Proteiniborus sp. DW1: one gene and its partner. The protein of the gene in region 1 interacts with the protein of each later gene in a pairwise test. Links are inferred from orthologs where the notes say so. Each region holds a gene or a part of one and is shown on either strand. Other genes may lie near its edges. The genes, in order: cysK and cysE.

Region 1 (16,938 bases):
ATATCTATCTCTTCTTTCTCTATTATCAATTTCCTTTATACATCTTTTTTTCATATCTTTTACTGATTTATCAGAATTGTTAAAATGAAAAAGATGATCTATTTTGTAAATCTCTTCTAAACCATATACATCTAAGGCTTTTTTTTCAACAATATTTGTCCACTTTTTATTAGAATAACCATGCTTATAGCCTTCTAAATAAAAACAAAGTTCTAGTCTATTAATATCTTCATGAATGATGTAACTTAAGTTACTAGAGATGATTTCACTATCATCCCTGTTTATAAGTACATACTTAATTTTCCTTTTTAAATCATTTCTACTCATATATTTTGGGTATATGCTAGATATATTTTCTTCCAAATCATATAAAGCTAGAAGGATATAGATTGAATTAATATCGTTACTAAATAGAAACTTATCTCTCAAGCCTCTATACATATCTCGTGTTTTCACTGATAAAGTTTCCATAAGACAATCCCCTCCCACTAGCAATTATTGCCATAATGATAACTGTTATAACATATATAAAGGATATTTTTGCTTATAGATAAAAAACACTCTCTATATTATATATCGACAAAAGAGAGTGTTTTCAAATAAGTTTTTTTCTCTTATATATCTAAATCCTCTGGCATTTCCCAATTGTGATAAACTTGTTGAACATCGTCGTTATCTTCAAGTATGTCTATTAATTTAAGCATGTTCTTAATGTCTTTTTCATCTTCAAGCTTTGTTTCGTTTTGAGGAATAAAAGTTATTTCTGAAGTTGAAAATTTGTAGCCTGTTTCTTTTAATGCTTCCTTCACCTGTTCAAAGTTCTCTGGTGTAGTAGTGATTTCAAAGTATTCTTCTTCTGAGCTAAAATCCTCTGCTCCTGCTTCAATAGCTTGAAGCATTAATTCTTCTTCATCTATATCTTCAGCTCTATCTACAATTAAAAGTCCTTTTCTATCAAACATCCAAGAAACGCAACCTGTAGAGCCTAAGTTACCGCCAAATTTATCAAATGCATGCCTCACGTCAGAAGCCGTACGATTTCTGTTATCAGTCAAACATTCAACAAAAACAGCAACACCTGCAGGACCATAGCCCTCATAGGTAATTTCTTCAAAATTAGCTCCTTCTAGGTCTCCAGAACCTTTCTTAATAGCTCTTTCTATATTATCGTTAGGCATGTTTTCCGCCTTAGCTTTTTCAATTGCATTTTTTAAGTTCGTATTATATTCAGGGTCAGGTCCACCTTCTCTAGCTGCTACTGTAATATATCTTGCAAGTTTTGTAAACAACTTTCCTCTCTGAGCATCAGCTTTTCCTTTCTTGCGTTTTATCGTAGACCATTTAGAATGTCCAGCCATTTTAAATCCTCCTTAATTGATTCTGAAAATATTTTAGCATATTTTAATAGCTACATCAATGTATAGTTAGATGGTATTTGTTTTAAATTTTATATTTTTGCATAAAATTCTTTGTTATTATATCATTTAATTTAATAAAATAAAAGACGAATGTAAAACACTCGTCCTTGTATCAAGAATCTAGTTTGTTTTGCATCTCCATACGCTTCCTCCATGCATGGAGCCCCAGTGAAACTCCTATTACACCATATGCGACAAATGCCCTAAAGAATTCACCTATTTGAGCTTCACCAAATAGATTCTTACCAGCATTAGGAGAAACAATAAATAATGTATGAAATAGAATTACTCCTAGTAATGCTTGCCCGACTGTTGCCTTTGATACAGAAGCTCCCCCTATTAACAAAGCCGCAATTGAAAAAGTTGCAATTTGTACATGACTTCCATAAGTGTTTAATGTTCCTAGGTTTTGTAGAAAGATCAACTGTCCCCAAGCAGCAAGTACTGTAGATATGGTGATTGCTAATACTCTTACTTTATTCACATTAATACCTGAAACCTCTGCTATATGCTGGCTGTTTCCCACTGTTCTAAAATCCTGTCCTAACTTGGTTTTTACAATTAATATATTGAATAAGCATAGTAATCCTATAAGCAATGAAGTTATTATTGGTAATTCTAGCTTTTTTAACATTTTTATCTCATTAGGCAGTGTATTAATGAACATTATTGAAAAACTTATTACCACTATTACTAAGCTAAGTACTAGATTTGTAACTTGTTTAAATTTATTAGTTTCCCCTTTTTTATTTTCTTTTTTCCTTATTAGTTTGTATGCAAAAAATCCTGCAGCTATTATACCTGCAAATAACAGAACATTAAATAAAGGTAGTTTTAATATATTATCAAGAGAATACATGATTCCATTATTTCTTGATAAATCAACAGAGTTTCTGATTCCAACTCCATCGGGTAGTATTAGGTCAGGATTTTTCATAGGTATTAAGGTACCTACAAGAAATAAGAATAGAAACTGATATAATCCATTAGCAAAGAAGCCAACTATCATACTGGCTATCATCTCTTGACCCTTAGTTTTATTTAGAAGTCTCCCTGTTAAATTGCCAAATAAGATAGCTAAAGGCAAAGAAATAACTGCACATAGAAGAAATCCATATATACCAGGCACACCAAAATGTGTTACAAAAATAATCGAAATTTGTGCTGCCATTGCTCCTATAGTTATGCTAAAGTTTAGGCCCATACCTGCCAATACAGGAATAATTAATGCTAAAACTAGAAAAGTATCTCTAGTAATCCTTGTCAACAACTCATTAGCTATGAAGAATAAAGGCAACTTCGAAACTATAACACCAGTGAAACATATAACTATAAAAAGAATTGTAACACTGTTATTTATCATAATATCCCTTAACATACGGGATAACTTACTTTTTTCTTCCACTTTCATTATGTCTTGTATTTTATTCTCCATGTTCATCACTCTTCACCTCCTACCTTAGTAAGTGCATATAGAATAATTCCATTTTGCACAATAGCTCTCAAAACCTCAGATAGGTTTCCTGCTGTAATTATTAGATTTGCTACAGGGAGCGATATAGTTAAAAGTCCCTGAAATAGAAATGTACCTAATATTACATGATATATTTTAGCTTTTTGAGCAGATGCCCCACCGATTAAAATTGATGCTACTGCAGGAAACGCCATCATTAGAGGACCTTCATAAAGCTGAATAAAACCATAGCTTTGTGAGTATACGATTATACCTATTGCTCCTAGCACTGTAGAAAGAATGATACCTAGTATTCGTGTTTTATCAACATTTATACCTGAAGAAATAGCAAATCTGGGATTATCTCCTGCTGCTTTCATGGCTACTCCTGTTTTACTTCTAGTAAATAAAAAAACAATTAAACATAATCCAAAAAAGAATAACAATAAACCTGTAGGAATTTTAATCCCCGCAATTTTAAACTCCAAAAATTTATTTAAAATTTCTCCAAATGTAGAATCAAGGGCAATAGTAACTCTTAAACCACGACCAATTGGCCAAACCATTTCTGGATGTTTGAATGGTAATAGGATCCACAATATACTCATAAAAGATACAATTGAAAAGCCTGTATATGTTGCCACTAACATTTCTGAACCTTTGATTCTATTTAGAAGCATACCATATACCCAGCCAGTAACTATTGAGAATGGAAGTGAAAACACTATTGAAGCAATAAATGAACTACCACCTGTAAACCCAAACTCAATAGCTAAGAGACTACCCACTAGTCCACAAATAATACCAAGAGGCAAAGCGAAGTTAGGTCCTGTTCCAGATTGTATTGCAGGAACCATAGCTAGAACCATGACTCCATACATTCCAAACCTTCGTAATATATCAGACATTAGTGTTGCAAAAGATAGATCCATTATAACTGCCGTAATTAGTACTAATATGAAAAACAAGCTTATAATTATCCTTGGTAGTCCAAATTTATTGGTAAATCTCTTTATAGTTTCAGTCATATTATAAAGCCTCCTTCCTGTGCATCTTGTGATATTCTCCCGCCATCATAAGACCATAATCAGCATCACTATCTGTTGGCTTAAGAATTCCTTCTACTTTACCTTCTGAAATAATTGCAATCCTATGGCAAATGCCACGCAATTCAGCAAGCTCACTTGATGTCATAATTATGGTCATTCCTAACTCGGTATTCAATTTTACTAGCAAATCCAATACAAGCTTTTTAGCACCTATATCAATTCCCCTCGTAGGCTCTGATACAAACAATACTTCTGGCTCAAGTGTTAACGCTCTTGCAATACAGACTTTTTGTTGATTACCACCACTTAATTTACCAGCTAATTGTTGAGGTCCTGTACATCGAATATCTAGTTCCTCTATCATTTTTAATGCATGTTGTCTAATACCAACATTGTCCTTTTGTGTAAACAATCCAAATCTTTTTAGAAAATTTCCTTTTACCTGCATACTCGTTATAACAATATTATTTTCAATTGAGGATTCTAAAAGAAGCCCTACTCCTCTTCTATCTTCAGATAAAAAGGCAAATCCACGATTTAGAGCTGCTTTTGTATCGTTAAGATTAAAGGGGGTACCCTTTACATAAACTTCCCCAGTAGCTGGATAGAGACCCATAAAACCATTTGAAATACCGATCTTACCTTGGCCTGCTAACCCCCCAATACCTAATATCTCACCTTTTTTTATATCTAGGTCAACGCCCTTAACTTGCTCACCAGGCATATTAACTTTAAGATTTCTTATAGAAATTAGTGTTTCTTTGTTAGCTAAGTCAAGTTCTTCTTCAGATTTTTGTGATATCTGTATCTTCCTTCCCACCATTAACTCTGCAAGTTCTGTTACAGTAGTTTCTTCTTTTTTTCTTGTTGCAACAACTTCACCATCCCTTAGTATCGTAATATTATTTGCTGCTTGCATTACCTCATCTAGTCTATGAGTTATAAACAATATTGATATCCCTGAAGCTGTTAGTCTTTTCATAGCTTCAATTAAATTATCCGCCTCACTTTCTGTTAAAACTGCAGTAGGTTCATCAAATACTAAAAACCTAACATTTTTCTTATCTATCTCTCTAGCTATTTCAACAAATTGCATATATCCAACTGGTAATCCTGCAACCTTTGTCCATTCTTCTATATTCATCCCAAGAGTATTTAGTGCTTTTCTTGAATCATTGGCCATAGCCTTATAATCAAGAGACTTTAATCTACTATCAGATTTTCCAAATAATCTACTTATGAAGTTATGTTTTGTAATTTCCCTATTTATCTTAATATTTTCTGTTATTGTAAACCCTGGTATAAGCATAAACTCCTGATGTACCATCCCAATACCATACTCCATTGCCTCTTTAGGTGATTTTATTTCTACCTTTTCTCCATTAAGACAAATTTCTCCTGTGAAACCTCCTGATGAATATATCACTGGCATTCCGAATAGAATATTCATCAAAGTTGATTTACCAGCACCGTTTTCTCCTAATAGTGCATGTACTTCACCAGGTTTTACAGATAAATCCACACCCTTTATAACCTTGTTTCCGAAATATTCTTTATGTATGTTTTTCATCTGTAATGTGTATCTTGCCTCCATCTAGATTCACCACCCTATAATTTTGTTAAAAATGTAAGGCTGCCAACCTAGGCAACCTTACATTCCTAATGAACCAAGCTCATTTTGCATAATAACATATATGTCTAAAAATTTAAGAAATCAAGTAGAACCAGCTGATAATTGTCATAAGTGACTCCATTCTCTTCTAATGCCATAGTCTTTATATCAACTTGTGCATAATCTTTAAATAGTTCTTGAATTTTAGGAATATCTACTTTGCCTTCAGTATTACCATTTATGTATTGAATTGCATACTCAGCACCAGCTTCTATAAACATCATAGCAACAGGTACTGGCCATGTGGAAAATCTTCCTGTACCATTTTCTTCTGCTATTCTTTTTTTGATTTCTTCAACCACATAGTCTATATTACCTTTTTTGTCCTCTGGAATCTCAATTCCTAGAGCTGAAGGAAATCCATGATAAGGTGATGGACAGCATGGTTGTGGATATATTGCTCCCTCATCTAGTGCAGCTTTAATTAGTGGAACTTGCATTGCACAGTTAGTACTGAAAAATGCAGTGTCCTTACCGTATTGCTCTACCATTCTTGGAACGTCTTCAAGAATAAATTGTTGAGCACCTGATGTTCCTGCATCACCTGTTGGATCTGGAGCCGTAGCATCTACAAATTGCAGACCTATTTCTTCACATTTTTCCTTCATTAAATCTCTTCTTGCTGCAAGAAGTGGATAGGACATGTGTCTTGGGAATGAGTAGTGAACAAAAACTTTTGCCCCTTGTTTTTTAGCCTGTTCAGGTATAGTTGTTCCCATGGACACCTCATCCGCTTGAAATACAACATCAGCCTTTTCTGCTATCATCTTTGGATCTTCCCCTGGTACTCCAGCTATAATTAATATATCTGGATTTATTTCTCTAACTTTATCTATTGCAGCTGCAGTTCCAGGAACTGCCTGAACAAACAATAGAGCCTTAAGATCTGGATCTGATGCCATACTAACTGCGTTTGCTATTGTTGTTTCTTGTTCATCCATAAATTTATCTGGATATGTCATATGGATGATATGCTCTTCTCCATACTTTGCAAGAACATTTTGAGCTGCTCTATATTCTTCTTCATTTTGTGATACAGTATTAGTCATAATGCCAATTTTCCACTTTCCATCTTTTGCTGTTGTAGTTTGATTGCCACATGCTACTGTACTCATAATTATAATTGTGACTAATAAAAACACAATAACTCTTTTAAACATTCAGACTCCCCCTTTTAAACTAATTTTTTAAGTACAAACTCACTTTTGATCTATTACAGCATTACCTTTATACTGGCTTGTATAATACTTATGCAAAAACTTTGAATATTATAATAAAAAATTAAAAATGTTGTTAAAAGTATTTAAATACTAAATTATATTTGAATATTAAGTAAGTAGTATATTAATCTTCTCTATACAAAAAAACGCTTTGTTTTTAATGCTCTGTATATTCTGAACACTTCTTTCGGTAAAAAAAATAAAAGGTAAAGATTAATCTTTACCCTTTTCTTGTATACATCTGTGGAAATCTTCTTTTATGCGCACTTCTATTATACATTGCCTCTATTCTTTCTTTTACACTATCTTTAGCTTCTCCAGTTTTAATATAACCGTCTAATTCAGAATAAGTAAATCCCATTTCTTTTTCATCTGTTTGATTTTCCCATAATCCAGCAGTAGGAGGCTTATTAATAATAATTTCAGGAATATTTAAGTATCTTGCTAATTCAAATACTTCTTCTTTTAGAAGGTCTATAATTGGTAATATATCGACACCGCTATCCCCATGCTTTGTAAAATAGCCAACAGTAAATTCACTTTTATTACTTGTTCCAGTAACTAAATACTTTTTTATTTGTGCATAATAATACAGGGTGGTCATCCTAAATCTAGGCTTAATATTAGATAATGCTAAAATATTATCTGTACTTTCTAACTCAGTTAAATATAAATCATATACACTACTTAAGTCTACTTTTTTTGTTTCAAGGTCTAAGGCACAGGCAACTAATCTAGCATGTTCTTCGTCTTCAGGATTGCTATGACAAGGCATGATAATTCCTAGCGATTCGTCTGGAAATGCTCTCTTAGCTAAAGCTGCTACAACTGCTGAATCTATTCCCCCACTCAGACCAAAGACTAAACCTTTTGAACCTGATTCTTTTACTCTATCTCTTAACCACATAACAATATCTTCACATAGTTCTTGTATATTGCTCATAAGTTTACCTCCAGATAATTTCTAAAACAAATATAGCATATTTTATAAGTCTAAGCAAACATTATTCGAATATACCTGTACTTAGATATCTTTCCCCATTATCAGGTGCTATGACTACTACTCTTTTACCTTTTCCCAGCTCTTTTGCTTTCTTTAAGGCAGCAAATATAGCTGCACCAGAAGATATACCTAATAACAGACCTTCCTCTCTAGCTAATCTTTTAGTCATATCTATTGCGTCTTCATCCTTTACTCTTTCTATTTCATCAATTATCTCTAAATCAATAATTTCAGGTATAAAGCCTGCTCCTATCCCTTGAATTTTATGAGGACTTGGATTTCCCCCTGATAAAACCGGAGATTTATCAGGTTCAACAGCTATTATTTTCAGATTTTTAACGTTTTTCTTTAATATTCTACCTGCACCTGTTACTGTTCCTCCAGTACCTACACCTGCAACGAATGCATCTATTTTTCCCTCTGTTTGTTTTAAGACTTCTATACCTGTGGTTTCGAGGTGTTTTAAAGGATTATGTGGGTTTGCAAATTGTTGAGGCATAAAATAATTATTATTTTCTTTAACTATTTCATTTGCTTTTTCTATTGCTCCCTTCATTCCCTTTTCACCAGGTGTTAAAATAAGTTCAGCTCCATAAGCCTTTAGTAAATTTCTTCTTTCCATAGACATTGTATCAGGCATTACTAATATTACCTTATATCCTTTTGAAGCACCTACCATAGCTAACCCGATACCAGTATTTCCACTAGTAGGTTCAATAATAACAGAACCTTCTTTCAATTTGCCCTCTGCTTCTGCCTTTTCTATCATGTTTAGTGCAATTCTATCCTTTACACTACTGCCCGGGTTAAAATACTCAAGCTTTACAAGTACTTCTGCCATACTATCATCAACTATTTTATTAAGCTTAACTAAAGGTGTCTCCCCAATTAATTCCACAATACTATTAACAACTTTCATATTTATCCTCCTTAATTCCTAGTATTCATATATGTTTTTAAGTATATCTTATCTAATATTTTTGTCAAGTGAATAAGTTCTAACTTTTTTAGGAAAAGTAATATTTATATAAGCTTACTCTTATTATATAAATTTATTCTAGGTGGTTTTATGGTTTTTAAAAAAAGCAAAACTAAATTACTACTAATTGGATTTATAATAGGACTAGTTAATGGACTATTTGGTTCTGGTGGTGGTACCATTGCTGTTCCAGCCTTAGTATTTATACTAGGGCTAGAGCAGCATAAAGCACACGCTACTGCCATTGGTATAATATTTCCCCTATCTCTTATTAGTTCTTTTTTATATTTTAGACATGGTGTACTAAATTTAAAAGTGGCTGGAATAGTAACTTTAGGAGGAATTATAGGAAGCTACATTGGAGCAAAAAATTTAAATAAAGTACCAAGCAATGTTCTAAAAAAGATATTTGGAGCTTTTATGATAATAGCAGCTATAAGGATGGTTATATTATGAAATTATTTTTAATAGGCTTATTATCAGGAATAATTAGTGGGATGGGGATAGGAGGAGGAACCATTCTTATTCCAAGCCTGATAATATTTTCTAACCTTAACCAACACCAAGCTCAAGGAATTAATCTCACTGTCTTTATTCCCATAGCAATTGTTGCTCTAATAACTCATTTTAAAGAAAAGAATATTAATTTGAAAACTGTCACTCCTATATTTTTTACTGGCTTACTTGGCGCATTTATTGGCTCATTGGTTGCAATGAAAATGACTCCATCTTTTTTAAGAAAAATATTTGCAGTTTTCTTGTTTGTCATGGGAACATATGAAATCCTCAAAAAAAACACAAAAAAATAGTCTCTATAAAAAATAGAGACCTTATCACTCTCCAAGTTCAACTAAAACACATACATTATAGGCTATCTTAAAGCCTAACCTTTCAGCCTCTGAAACTAACTCTTGGTTTACTGCACCTGGTTGACACCATAGATACTCTATCTCTAATTCTTTGGCTATAGGAAGTATGTTAAAAATTGACTCAGGGGGTATTATGAAGTTAATAACATCTGGCTTCTTAGGAAGCTCCATCAAAGAATTATAACACTTTTTACCATCTATTTCATCATAACTTGGATTTATAGGATAAGTTTCATACCCACTTTCCTCTAACTTTTTCCATACCTTGTATCCAAATTTCTCCTTTTTTGCAGTAGCACCTATAACTGCCCATACTTTCTTTTCTAGCATTTTCTTTTTTAGTGTTTCAATTTTTTCCATCTAAGCACCTCCTAGTTTATCATATTTACCCAAGAAGAATTAAATTTAACATAATAATAACCTTTACTTTACTATATTGTTATCTTTCACTGAATAATACCCTTCATCTATTTCTTCATATGTCATTCTTGAGCTAGTTAGTTCTGTAAGCAGGTTAATTAAATTCGCTGTGTTTTCTGTTTCACATAAAATTATTAAATTAACAGCATCATCATAAATTACATCGCTAATTATATATTCAAGCCTTAATAATTCATTTTCTACCTTTCCATAAAGAGTATAGTCAATCCTAAACTTCATTTTTTTATAAAGTACTTTATCTACTATGAGACCTGCTTCAAGTCCTATTTTTGCTCCTTTTGTATAGGCTCTTACAAGACCTCCTGCTCCAAGCTTTATACCTCCAAAATATCTAGTAACAACAACTACTACATTCCTTAAATCTTCTTTTTTTATTACTTCTAAAACAGGGATACCAGCTGTTCCGCTAGGTTCACCATCATCACTGTATCTCTGGATATTATTGCTTTCACCAAATACATATGCATATACATTATGGGTAGCATCCTTGTGCTTTGATTTGATTTCCTGTATGAAGGCTATTGCTTCATCTTCACTTATAATTGGCTTTGCATAACCTATAAATCTTGATTTATTTATGATAATCTCATCACTTCCAAAACTATGTATTGTTCTATATTTAGTAAGCATCTCGTTTATCCCCTCCAATTCATAGTTAAATTATATCATTATTATATAAAAAAAATAAAGGGTAGATAATCTACCCTTATACCAAAATAGCTTCCTTCTCTTTTAATTTTAAAAATTTTCTATAAGAAAGGCTTACTAAAGACTTATCTTGACTATAAGTTATCATATCGATAGCTTCGTCAACATTATAAAAGCCTGCCTCTAATATCCCACAATCTTTGTTAACTACATAATTAGTGTCCTTAGCTTCCATGATGAACCATGTTATTTCATTACATACTGGTTGTTGCCTAGAAAAAGAATAAAATTCGTAACTAGTTTCCCCGGCTGTAGATATAATCTCCACATCAAGCCCTGCCTCCTCTTTGACACGCTCCATTGCTGTCTCAGAAGCTAAGAAACCATCACGAATTTTACCTTTTGGTAGAACCCATTCGTTTTTTTCATTTTGCATAATGAAAACCTTTTCATCATGGAAAACAACACCACCTGCGCAACTTCTAAATATCATGGTAAACGCCTCCCTCTTCTTTTATATTAATAATACAATAAGTTTTGAACAATTTCAATACTTTTCAGAAAATTTCATATTTCATTAATTTAATAATAATATGCTTCAATTAAGTTTTTATATTCATAATAAATAATTCTTTTTAAAAAAACTTGACAATTTGAGCTTAAGGTAAGCTCATGGATAGAATTTATTATAGTTTTGATGACTCTCATTCTTCTGTTTTTACTGCTGTTATATATAATTATTACCAAAAAACTAAAAGCTTTAAAAGAATATATACCAACCATTCCTTACTTTTAACACATTGTCTAAGCAAAAATAGGGTAAAATCTGTTTTTTCCCAGAAGGCTACAATTTGTAGCCTTCTGAAGACCTATAGCTGCTTATGTAACTTTGAAAAACTATAATAATTTTTTTCAAATAGATTCAAATACTAAAGAAACGATTTATTAATCCTCACTACTAGTAACAACAAACCGTTTATACTTTTCATAATCAATAGAATCTAGTGTTGTAGTAATTAAGGTCCCTCTCTCTTTATATTCATATCTTTCAACCTTTGTATTGTCAAATAAATAATTTGATAAGCCTCCTTCAAAGTACGGCACTAACAAATCCACTTTATAGAACTTTTGTGGCAAATTATCTTGTATCATTTGAACTAAAAGTTCTATATTGTATCCAGTTTTGGCTGATATTTTTACAATTGGTCCTTGGATATTAGCAATTACTTCGTTTTTCACAATATCTGCCTTATTAAAAACAGTTATTATGGGCTTATCTAATACTTCTAAGTCTTTTAATATATTAAGAGTTGTCTGAGTTTGAATATTTATGTCTTGATTAGTCATATCTATAACATGTAAGAGTAAATCTGCATACTTCACTTCTTCTAGTGTACCTTTAAAAGCTTCTATTAGCTTAGTAGGAAGCTGACTTACAAAACCAACAGTATCCGTAACCAAAAAGCTCTGGCCATTTGGTAGCACACTTTTTCTCAAGGTAGTATCTAGTGTAGCAAATAGCATATTCTCAACATAAACTTCCCTATCTTTGCTGTATCCTTCATCAAGCTTTGTAAGACTGTTTAGTAATGTTGATTTACCTGCATTGGTATAACCGACTAGTGCAACTATAGGTATTTCGGACTCCTGTCTTTTTTTTCTTTTAATCCTTCTTACATTTTCTAATTCTTTCAACTCTTTTTCAATATCAGTGATACGACGAGAAATATGCCTCCTATCCGTCTCAAGCTTTTGCTCTCCTGGTCCCCTAGTCCCAATACCTCCACCCGTTCTAGACAGTTGCTTTCCTAATCCAATTAATCTAGGTAGCATGTATTTAAGTTGAGCTAATTCAACCTGAAGCCTACCTTCTTTGCTAGTGGCTCTTTTTGCAAAAATATCTAGTATTAAATTAGTTCTATCTATTATTTTCCTGTTTAAAATTGATTCAAGATTTCTAATCTGCGCTCCTGTAAGTTCATTGTTAAATACTATGGTATCAATATCTAATTCATCACAGCATAAAGCTATTTCTTCTGCTTTACCTTTACCAATATAATATGCTGTATCTATTCTGTCCTTGTTTTGAACTACTTCACTTACTACTATTCCCCCAGCTGCATAAACTAGCTCCTTTAATTCATTCATAGAACTGTCTATATCAATATCACTTTTTTTATCTAAGTTCACGCCTACAATAAGTACCTTTTCTTGTTTATCAATATTTTGAATATCGTGCATTATTTCACCTCTTAAGAGTATTTTTTACTCATCTAGTAATTTTAATTATATAATAATAGTTATATAATTCAAGTTTTATATTATCTGGTTGCTTAGTCAATAATATTAGGAACCTCTTCTTCGGGTATAAAAACATAGCTCTCAGGTACATCTCCAACTATAATTGTTTCTGCAACTGGAATATTTGTCACTATTTTAATAACATCAGATGCAAGAGGTACTATTACTCTTACTTCAGTAATTATAACTAAATATACTTTATGTATAGTCTGATTTATTCCAGACTCAATAAATTCCGTAGTAAAGTCTACAGTTACGGTTCCTTGAGGAACAATAGTAATATTAATATTGGGTCCCTTAATTAGCTGTGAATTAAGAGCATTACCTATGGGGATCTTAACTGGTTTAGCTGCAACATTTCTAATATTCTCTTGTACTTCTAAAGCTACGTCTGAAGCAATGCTGTTCATCATTATAGTATTAGCCTGCATCATAGTTACTTTACCATCTTTATCAAAGTTAACAAATATGAGATCCTTATATTTAATATCATCTTTTATTTTATTCTTTACTGCCTCGTTTATAGCTTGTGTTGCAACTTTTCTTGCTTGGACTTCTGACACTGCTAAAACAGTAGGTTTTATGTTTTTGTCTATCCAAACAAATCCATATATTAATAAAACAAAAAAGATAACAGTGATAATGAATAGTCTGTTCTTTTTATTTCTTCTTTTCAAAACAACACCCCTTCTACAATATATGTAATTAATTTTAAATGTTTAAAATAATTAATAATATTGTTCTTATATAATAGAACTTTTTTGCAATAATTATAGTCATACTATTATGAATGGAAGCAATAAATAATGGTATACTCCTAATATATTAAATAATTTAATTAATATTATTCTATATAACAATTTTAAGACCAACACAATAGTAGAAGAACATACATTCGTTTTTTAGTGCTAATATTATTAACAAATTATAAGTATTATGATATAATTTCTATGATATAGGCTTATGATGTTTCCACCTATATATTAAGGAGGTTAGTTATGACACAAGAAAATTCAAGCAAAGACAGCAAAAAGAAAAAAAATAGAAATAAGAAAAAGAAGCTAAGTATTTTTAGACTTATCATAGTATCTTTCTTAATAGTAGGCTTCATTGCAGCAGGAATAGTTGGGGGATATGTGCTTGCTGTTATAAAAACAGCCCCTAAAATTGATCCTACAAGCATTGATGATTACCTACATCAAAACTCTTATATTCTTGACGAAAACGGTAATGTTATAGAAAAATTGCTTACTGTACAAAATAGAACTTCTGTAACCCTAGATAAAATACCTAAGAATCTTCAAAATGCCTTTATTGCAATAGAAGATGAGAGATTTATAGACCATATAGGTGTAGATATTAGAGGTATAATGAGTGCTATTGTAGATAATATTAAAGCAGGTGCAACAGTTAGGGGAGCAAGTACTATAACTCAACAGCTAGCTAGAAACCTTTATTTGACACATGAAAAAAAGCTAGACCGTAAGATAAAAGAAGCTTATCTGGCTATTCAAATTGAAAAACAGCTTACAAAAGAGCAAATTCTAGAAGCATATTTAAATACAAGCTATCTAGGCCAGGGTGCATATGGAGTTCAGGAAGCTGCACAAACTTATTTTTCTAAGGATGTAGGTGATTTAACTTTAGCCGAGTGTGCATTAATAGCTGGGCTTACTAAAGATCCTAATCATCTGCCCCCATACAAGCTTTATTTACCAGATGATGTCGATGATGATGACGATGTAGTCGGTCAAGTAGATATTCTGGGTACCAGATATATTGCTGTATATAATCCAGCTCCTATTAAGAGACAACAAACTATACTATATAAAATGAAAGAGTTAGGCTATATTAGTGAATCAGAGTATGAAGAAGCTATGAATGAGGACATAAGAAGTGCTATTAAACCTGGCAAAAGGGAATTGATGGGAATTACTTCTTACTTTGCAGATTATGTAAAAACACAGGTTTTAAATGATTTAATTGAAAAAGCAGGATACACACAAGAAGAAGCTGAAAACAAACTCTATAAGGGTGGTCTTAAAATCTATTCAACTATGAATTTAGAAATGCAGCAAAAAGTTGAGAGAGCTTATGAAAATTTTGGAGAAATCCTAGTTGGTGGAAACTTAGACAAGATTAAAGGTCCTATTCTTGTTGAATGGTCTTTAGATAAAAACAAAAATATTATTGGTGAAGATAAAAAAATTGTTCTTTACAAAGAATCAAATCTAATAGATGAAAATGGCTATTTAATCATAGATTCAGGAACATACAACGTAACTGATGATGGTGATTTAGTTATTAAAAACAATAAGCTAAATATCTATCCAAAAACTATTGATATTGAAGATTATTATACAATAGATGAGAAAAAGAATCTTGTTAAGCATGTAGTAGGTTCTTTAGCTCTTACAATGGATAACTATTATGTTAGCGATAATAAAGAGCTTGTCATTAAAAGTTCATATCTTGGTGATAATAAGGATTTTTATAAAGTAAACGAGAATGGTACTCTGTTAATTAATCCAAAATACTTTCAAAACAATGATAAAAATGGCGTAGTTCAACCGCAGTCTGCAACTGTTGTCATAGATTACTATACTGGTCAGATAAAGGCCTTAGTTGGTGGGAGAGATGTTGAAGGGAGCAGACTGTTTAATAGGGCACTTTCACAGCGTCAGCCAGGTTCTGCAATCAAGCCTATTGCAGTGTATTTACCTGCATTAGATAATGGCTTTACTGCTGCAAGTGTTATTGATGACATACCTCATTATAATCAAAACGGAAAATTATGGCCTAGAAACTGGTACACTGGTTATCGTGGGCTAATGACACTAAGAGAATCCGTAGAACAATCTGTAAACGTAAACTCTGTCAAGATGTTAAGTAATATTGGTACTGATATTTCAAAAGAATATTTGGCAAAGCTAGGCATAATAAAAGAAAATGGAAAGGATAGCTTTGTAACTAGACAAGAAAATAATAGAACCAATGACGAAAATTTATCTGCTTTAGGTTTAGGGGGTATGACTAAAGGTCTAACTCCATTAGAAATAGCATCTGCCTATGGTGCAATTGCTAATAACGGCGTAGCCATTGAACCTATAGCCTATACCAAGGTATTAGATAGATATGACAATGTTATATTGGAGAATACTCCTAAAAAAACAAAAGTAGCATCTCCAGAAGCATCTTACATCATGTCTGACATTTTAAGAACTACTGTATATAATGGTATTGCTGGAAGAGCCAAACTAAAAAACAATTTACAAATACCTGTAGCTGGAAAAACAGGTACAACACAAGATCAAGGTGATGTATGGTTCGCAGGATATACCCCTTATTATGTAGCTGCAGTTTGGATAGGAAACGATTCTCCTCAAATTAAATTATCAAGGGGTAGTGTAATTGCATCAGAGTTCTGGTCATACATCATGACTAATATTCATGAAGATTATGAGCCTAAGAGCTTTTCAAAAGTCGATAATATCATCACAAAGCAAATATGTAAAATATCTGGTAAACTTGCAACCGATTTGTGTGCTCGTGACCCAAGAGGAAGTACTGTAAGGACAGAAATATTTGCCAAGGGAACTGAGCCCACTGAAGAATGTGATATCCATGTAGAAGTAGCGATAGATACTAGCACAGGTAAACTTGCTTCAGAATATTGTCCATCAGAATTAGTTGAAAACAAAGTATTTATTAGGCGTACTCCACCATATAACCCAAGTGAACATAATGGATTGGTGCCAAATGATTACCAGTATACTGTACCTACTGACGAATGCGATATACATGTTGAAGCTCCAGTAGTAGATGATGATAATTGGTTTGATTGGCTTGATTATTGGCTCAATAACAATAGTGACAATAACAACG
Region 2 (7,425 bases), on another replicon or contig:
ACGTGTCCTATTGTTCCAATATTTACGTGTGGCTTATTTCTTTCAAATTTTGCTTTTGCCATTTTCTTTTCCTCCTTAAATAAAGATTTAAAATACAGCTAATATGTATTAGCATTGATAAATAAATATACCCAAGATATCTATTATGTTAAAAATGTTTTTTAGCCTTAGTAAACTCATCCGGGTGTTTCGTGATGACATTTCTAATTGGAGCCCACGACCGGACTCGAACCGGTGACCTCTTGCTTACCATGCAAGTGCTCTACCTCCTGAGCTACATGGGCATTTATAGCCATCACTTAGATAATTTTACTATCAGCTTGATTTTATGTCAATAGGGAAAATATTGAATATGTTTATACATCTTTTACTTCTAAGTATCTCTCTAGCTTCCTCTTCACTCTTTGAAGAGCATTATCAATAGATTTTACATGTCTGTTTAAATCTACTGCTATCTCCTGATAAGATTTGCCTTGAAGATACGACATCAACACTTCCCATTCTAAATCACTTAGTATCTCACCTATTTTGCTTTCAATGCTTTCCAGCTCTTCTCTGCTTATGATCAGTTCTTCCGGATCAGTTATCTTAGCCCCTGTAATTACATCTAAGAGCGTTCTATCTGATTCCTCATCATAAATAGGCTTATTTAACGATACATAAGAGTTTAACGGTATATGTTTTTGCCTAGTTGCAGTTTTTATTGCAGTAATTATTTGCCTAGTTATGCATAACTCAGCAAAAGCCCTAAAGGAGGTGAGCTTGTCCTGATTATAGTCACGTATAGCCTTATATAGACCTATCATTCCTTCTTGAATGATATCCTCCTTATCTGCTCCAATTAAAAAGTATGATCTTGCCTTAGCTCGTACAAAGTTTTTATACTTTTTTATAAGATATTCTAGTGCCTCAGGGTCACCATCTCTAGCATCTTCAATTATTTTTTCATCATCCAAAGCTTCATCTGATAAGTCTTTATACATACTTAGTCCCACTAGCATCCCCTCCAGCAATTTGATAAAACCCTCTACGCATACAATCATTATATATTTATTTAGTATTGGAGTCAAGCTATTTACTTATTCTTTCTGAGTTTTTCAAGTTTTTCTAAAGTCTCTTTATCTAATCTTCCAATTAAAAGATCATTTGTCTCATTAGTTACTTTATTCTTTTTTCTAATCATCTCTTTGTAATGTTCCACTTCAAGCTTCAGTTCTCTAGCTGAAATTCGAGTTCCTCCTCTACCTATTACCACTTGTTGTTCGATCCAGTCAGATGTAGCCACTCGTACTTTTTTTGCCCTTCCAATTGCATCTAAAGTTCTTTCTATGTAGTGGTCTGCACTTTCCTTTTCCTTTGTATATACTATCTCAATACCTTTAAGAGTTTCTTTCTTTTCCATGCTTCCTTTTACAAGATGTGCATCAAAAACTATTATTACCTTTATACCTGTATATGACTGATACTCCGCCAGTATATCAATCAATTCATTTCTTGAAATCTCTAAGCTCTGCTTTGACAACTCTCTTAGATTGCTCCAGTTGTTTATGATATTATACCCGTCAACAAACAAATATTCCTTTGCGCTACCTCTCATGTCATTCTTTTAAGCCCCTTTGTCTCAGCACTTCATACATCATAACTGAAGCTGCAACTGAAGCATTTAAGGATGATATTTTTCCGTTCATCGGTATCTTAACTAAAAAGTCGCATTTTTCTCTTATCAATCTACCTATTCCCTTTCCTTCACTACCTATTACTATCGCTATAGGACCTGATAAGTCTCTATTAAAATAATCCTGCTCCCCATCCATATCGGCTCCGTATATCCATACTCCTCTCTCTTTAAGCTCTTCAATTGTAGAGGCAATATTAGAAACCTTTGCAATATTCATGTATTCTACTGCTCCTGCTGAAGCTTTTATAACTACTGGTGTTAGACCTACGGCTCTTCTCTTAGGTATTATAACACCATGAGCTCCTGCACATTCTGCTGTACGGATAATGGCACCCAAATTATGAGGGTCCTCTATTTCATCTAGTATTATTATAAAAGGGTCTTCGTTTTTGTCTTCTGCAGCTTTCATTATATCATCTACTGTTTTATATGAATATGGAGTTACTAGTGCTATAACTCCTTGATGGGCTTTGGTTTCTGACATTGCATCTAGTTTTGCTTTTTCTACATATTGTATCACTATTCTTTTTTCTTTTGCCATACCGATTATTTTTTGTATGGAGCCCTGTTCTGAGCCTTTAGCAATTAGTATTTTATCTATTTCTCTTCCGCTTTTTATGGCTTCTATTACTGGATTACGACCTTCTACATAGCCTTCTTCTCTCAATTTCTTCACCTCTTACCTTTATCCTTGAATTTTCACTAAAATACTAAAATATTGTAAATTAGAATCCGTATGTTGAAAAATTAGATAAAATACTAAGCGAACATTTGCAGGGCACGACTATAATTCTTAGCGAATAGAGGTGAAAAATCCGTTAAACAAACAAACTAAGGTAAGGTCAGCATACGCTGACATAAGGAGTTACGACGAAATCAAAGATTTCTGTAACTCCATTAACCGAAGCAAGTTTGCAAGTTGTAGGATTTTTTACCGGAATGAGCTATAGAATTATTCGTGACCGAAACCGTGAGCGTGTATTTTGTCTAATTTTTCCTAGCCTACAGATATTTAAATTTCTCCCTTACTTCTTTTATCTTCCCACAAGTCATTTTTCCCTCTGGGCATGGACCATTAACACAACCTGGACCTGAGTATTTAAATAATGATGGGGCAACTGCTTTTACTTGTCTTAGCATTTCTATAGCTAGCTGTCTTATTTCCCATTGTGCTCTATTGCAGCATCTTTTATTAAAAAAGTTAAATAATGCTCTTGCATTCATTGTAAATACAATCTTGGTTTCACAGGCATTAGGAAATACATACCTAGCATCTTCGATGGCCATTTTCTCTGCATCCTTTCTAGCCTTTACTTCACTATAACCTTCTTGAATCAGCTTTTCATAATGCTTAGTAAATAATAAGTCTGTCAACTCATTATAATATTTTTGGTCTTGCTCCATAGCTTCTATGAATTTTGCTTTTGCTTCGGGTATGGCTTCTATTGATGGTGGAATTATATACTCAAATTGCTGCAGTTTTACATATCTCTGAGATTGTTGAGAATACGATGCTCCAATTCTATGTCTCACTAATTGATGAGTCAAAACCCTACTTATGCCCTCAACTCCAAAAGTAAAAGAAACATGTTCAATTGGTGATTCATGACCTAACTCCATAAGCATTTCGATAAAATCCTGTGTTTTTCTATCATCTAGTTTTTCTTCAATATCTTCTACTCCTACTGCTGAATAACATAGCTTTGCAGCAGCAGCTATTAGTTTTTCTGCATCCTGTGTATATCTTAGCAGACTTACCCTAAGCATTTTCACTCCCCCTTATTATTTACATTCATTCTCGTTTATTATCATACTAAAAATCTCCAAAATTCTCTCGTTTCTTCCATTAAGATACAAAAAGCCTATAAGAGTTTCAAAGCCAGTTGCATATCTATAGTCTAGCAAGTTAGCATTCTTAGGTGCAGAACCTGATTTTGCATTTCTACCTCTTTTAACCATTTGCCATTCTTCTTCTGTAAGCTTATCCTCTAGAAAATGAGTTACATCTGCCTGTGCTTTAGCTTTTACATATTCAATAGCTTCTTTATGAAGCTCATTGACAGACATATTCTTAGTTCCTATTAAGAATGTTCTTATAAAAAGCTCATATACTGCGTCTCCTATGTAAGCAAGCTGTAAGGGAGATAGCATTTTAATGTCTACTCCCCAGCCTTTACATATATCTTTAAGTCCATTAAATAAATCTTTGCCCATTCTATTATCTAACCCTCTTCCACTTTACTCCATCTTTTGTGTCCTCTAGGATTATACCTTTTTCTTTTAAGTCATCTCTTATTTGATCGGCTAATTTAAAGTCCTTGTTTTTTCTAGCTTCTATCCTTTTCTCTATTAGCTCAGCAATTTCCTCATCCAATAGCTCTTCTTCTTTATTTAGTATATTTAATATCCCACTGAGCTCCATCAATACATTATGAGTATATACTACTAACTCTTTAGGTGAATCATGATTTAATTTAGTATTACCTACTTTTATTATCTCAAATAGTGATGATATGGCATCAGCTGTATTTATATCGTCCTCCATACTGTCAATAAACTTTTTCTTTAGCTCAATTATTTCTTCTTTGATTATATTATCTTCATTTGTTAATACTTTTTCTTCAGTATTGTTAATTAAATATTCTAGGTTTTTCTTTCCATTGTATAACCTATCTAGACCATTTTTAGCCTGCTCCACAAATTCTCTGCTAAAGTTTACAGGCTTTCTGTAATGAGCTGAAAGTATGAAAAATCTCAATACTTCTAAATCAAATTCCTTGCTAATTTCTCTTACTGTAAAGAAGTTCATTGAGGATTTTGACATCTTTTGATTTTCCACATTTATCATTGCATTGTGAAGCCAATAGTTAGCAAATGGTTTCCCTGTAAGGCTTTCGCTTTGAGCTATTTCATTTTCGTGGTGTGGAAATTGCAGGTCCTCTCCGCCTGCATGTATGTCTATAGTATCTCCTAAATACCTTCTTGCCATTACAGAACACTCTATATGCCAGCCTGGTCTACCTTTTCCCCAAGGACTATCCCATGCAGGCTCTCCAGGCTTAGCTCCCTTCCATAAAGTGAAGTCCATAGGATTTCTTTTGATTTCATTAACTTCTACTCTAGCTCCTGATACTAAGTCTTCAATGTTTTTCTTGGAAAGTTTACCATAGTCATCTAGCTTAGTTATATCAAAGTATACGTCTCCATTAGCACTATAGGCAAAATCTTTTTCTACAAGCTCTGTAATAAAGTCTATTATGTCTTTAATATGCTCAGTGGCCTTTGGATGATTTGTAGACTCTTCCTTTAATAATAATCCCTTTGCATCCTTTAAATATTCATCTATAAATTTTTCTGCAATTTCTTTTACAGTAGTTCCTTCTTCATTAGCCTTATTTATAAGTTTATCATCTATGTCGGTAAAATTCACTAAATAATCTACTGTATAGTTCTTATATTCTAAATATCTTCTTAATACGTCAAATACTACTAGTGGCCGCGCATTTCCTACATGAATATAATTATACACAGTTGGCCCACATACATAAATAGTAACTTTGTCTTGTTTGATTGGCTTGAATTCTTCTTTTTTTCTTGTCAGCGTATTATAAAGTTTCATTATTTTCCCTCCCTGTTAATTTGAATACCTGCTCTTCTAATTTATTTATTCTTTCCCTCAAACTTTCTAACTCCTGTGCCACTGGGTCAGGAAGTCTTATTTGATCAAGATCTATGCAGTTTTCTGCTAATGGGATCCTCTTGTTTTCCTTTACTACCACTCTACCTGGAACTCCAACTACTGTACAATTTGGCGGTACTTCTTTTAGAACTACAGAGCCAGCTCCGATTTTAGAATTATCACCTACTCTAAATGGTCCCAGCACTTTAGCTCCACTACTTACAACTACATTGTTTCCTATGGTAGGATGTCTTTTCCCTACATCTTTCCCTGTTCCTCCAAGAGTTACTCCTTGATATATTGTTACGTTATTCCCTATTTCAGCAGTTTCACCTATGACTACACCTATTCCATGGTCTATGAAAACACCTTCTCCTATTTTAGCTCCAGGATGTATATCTATTGCGGTTAGAAATCTAGCTATTGTTGATATAAATCTGGCAATAAAGTAGAGCTTTCTTTTATAGAACCAATGGGAAACTCTGTGAAACATTATAGCATGAAGTCCTGGATAACAAAGTAGTACCTCTAATAAACTTTTCGCTGCTGGGTCTCTTTCCATTACGGCTTTAACATCTGCTTTCAAATGTTTGAACATAGATTCTCCCTTTCCTTTCTAATACTTAATCTTAGTTGGACTAGGTCCTTTCACAGTCTTGAAACTCAAATCTGTTCTCTCCCATTCAGTCACATAAATTTGATGCTCGCCCAGTTTGACCTACCAGCGATTTTCCGAAAAAAGCGTTCGGAAAATCGGGTTAGGTCATAAAAATAACCGCCTCAATACTATTTGTAAAGAGACGGTATAATCCCGCGGTTCCACTCTAATTGAGCATATATGCCCCACCTTGTAAAAGCAATAACGGCGCTTCCCCGGCTAACCCTACTAATATTTCAGGCAACAGTTCAAAGGTGCACTTCAATCTAAAATTGACATAAGGCTTCTCTCAGCTTATAAAAGCCCCTCTCTGTATGTGTATTAGATTTACTTTACCTTATCATAACCTTTATCTCTAATTCAATGTTATGATGTTATTATAATAGTTTACTAAATGTAAGTAAATTTATCAATACTTAATCAATAATCTTAAACATAAAATTATTCAAGCATTATTTAATGTGGTTTTTTACATATTCTATGCGGCTAAGTATATTTTGTTTCCCTAAAATTAGAATAATCTTATCTAAGTCTGGTCCATGAAGCTGGCCTGTTAAAGCGGACCTTATTGGCATAAATAGATTTTTGCCCTTCACTCCAGTGCTTTTCTGTATTTTTTTCATTATTGTAGTAGAAAATTCTTCATCTATTTCGTCTATTTGCGATAGTTCTTCTTTAAATGCTTGTAGCAAAGAAGGAACTTGTTCTCCTTTAAGCATTTCAATAACTTCTTCATTTTCTGGTTTTATTTCATTGTCAAAATAGAACTGAGCTTTTTCTACTATCTCTCCCACATAAGATATTCTTTCTTGAAGTGTTGATACTATAAGCTTTATCCAATCATATCTGCTATCCACATCCTCTTCACTAATATAGCCTGCATTTAAAAGATGTGGTATAGCTAGTTTTGTGATTTCATCTATATCTGCATTTCTTATATAATGTCCATTTACCCAATCTAGCTTATCTTTATCAAAAATTCCACCTGTATTTGAAACTCTCTCAAATGAAAATTGTTCAATTAACTCATCCATTGTAAAGAACTCTTGATTACTCTCTGGACTCCATCCTACTAATGCTAGATAGTTTATAATCCCTTCTGGCAAATATCCTTTAGCTCTAAAGTCTTCTACTGAAACATCTCCGTGTCTTTTGCTAAGTTTTTTCTTTTCTTTATTCAATACTGTTGGTAAGTGTACAAATTCTGGTGTTTCCCATCCAAAGGCTTCAAATAAATATGCTTGCTTTGGCGCTGATGGAAGCCATTCTTCTCCCCTCACTATATGAGTTATTTTCATTAGATGGTCATCTACTACTACTGCAAAGTGATAAGTAGGAAATCCATCAGATTTAATAAGGACTTGATCATCTAAATCCTTGGTGTTTATTGTTATCTTTCCTCTTATTAGG

The links.
Region 2: the proteins of cysK (region 1) and cysE interact in binary tests that used the Escherichia coli proteins (3 or more experiments, as listed by UniProt). The link is inferred for Proteiniborus sp. DW1 from one-to-one orthologs.

The regions. Positions count from the first base shown.
Region 1 is NZ_FMDO01000039.1:12,371-29,308, forward strand. Bases 6,776-9,721 are described here. They hold cysK (cysteine synthase A), read right to left. Parts: upstream 8,735-9,721; coding sequence 7,817-8,734; downstream 6,776-7,816. Other genes in these bases: nadE (NAD(+) synthase), read right to left, coding at 7,033-7,755; DW1_RS09970 (sulfite exporter TauE/SafE family protein), read left to right, coding at 8,885-9,250; DW1_RS09975 (sulfite exporter TauE/SafE family protein), read left to right, coding at 9,247-9,603; DW1_RS09980 (CoA-binding protein), read right to left, coding at 9,628-9,721. Outside these bases: DW1_RS09930 (hypothetical protein), read right to left, coding at 1-471; DW1_RS09935 (YebC/PmpR family DNA-binding transcriptional regulator), read right to left, coding at 615-1,358; DW1_RS09940 (ABC transporter permease subunit), read right to left, coding at 1,531-2,859; DW1_RS09945 (ABC transporter permease subunit), read right to left, coding at 2,859-3,899; DW1_RS09950 (sugar ABC transporter ATP-binding protein), read right to left, coding at 3,901-5,514; DW1_RS09955 (DUF3798 domain-containing protein), read right to left, coding at 5,619-6,752; more of DW1_RS09980, read right to left, coding at 9,722-10,023; DW1_RS09985 (YigZ family protein), read right to left, coding at 10,087-10,734; DW1_RS09990 (NUDIX hydrolase), read right to left, coding at 10,811-11,245; GTPase HflX, read right to left, coding at 11,698-12,993; sporulation protein YunB, read right to left, coding at 13,086-13,730; DW1_RS10005 (penicillin-binding protein 1A), read left to right, coding at 14,052-16,938.
Region 2 is NZ_FMDO01000052.1:143-7,567, forward strand. Bases 4,120-7,080 are described here. They hold cysE (serine O-acetyltransferase), read right to left. Parts: upstream 5,956-7,080; coding sequence 5,284-5,955; downstream 4,120-5,283. Other genes in these bases: cysS (cysteine--tRNA ligase), read right to left, coding at 4,120-5,297; gltX (glutamate--tRNA ligase), read right to left, coding at 6,468-7,080. Also shown: RNA polymerase sporulation sigma factor SigH, read right to left, coding at 357-1,001; DW1_RS12705 (NYN domain-containing protein), read right to left, coding at 1,076-1,597; 23S rRNA (guanosine(2251)-2'-O)-methyltransferase RlmB, read right to left, coding at 1,599-2,354; thyX (FAD-dependent thymidylate synthase), read right to left, coding at 2,681-3,445; DW1_RS12720 (Mini-ribonuclease 3), read right to left, coding at 3,461-3,892; more of cysS, read right to left, coding at 3,897-4,119; more of gltX, read right to left, coding at 7,081-7,425.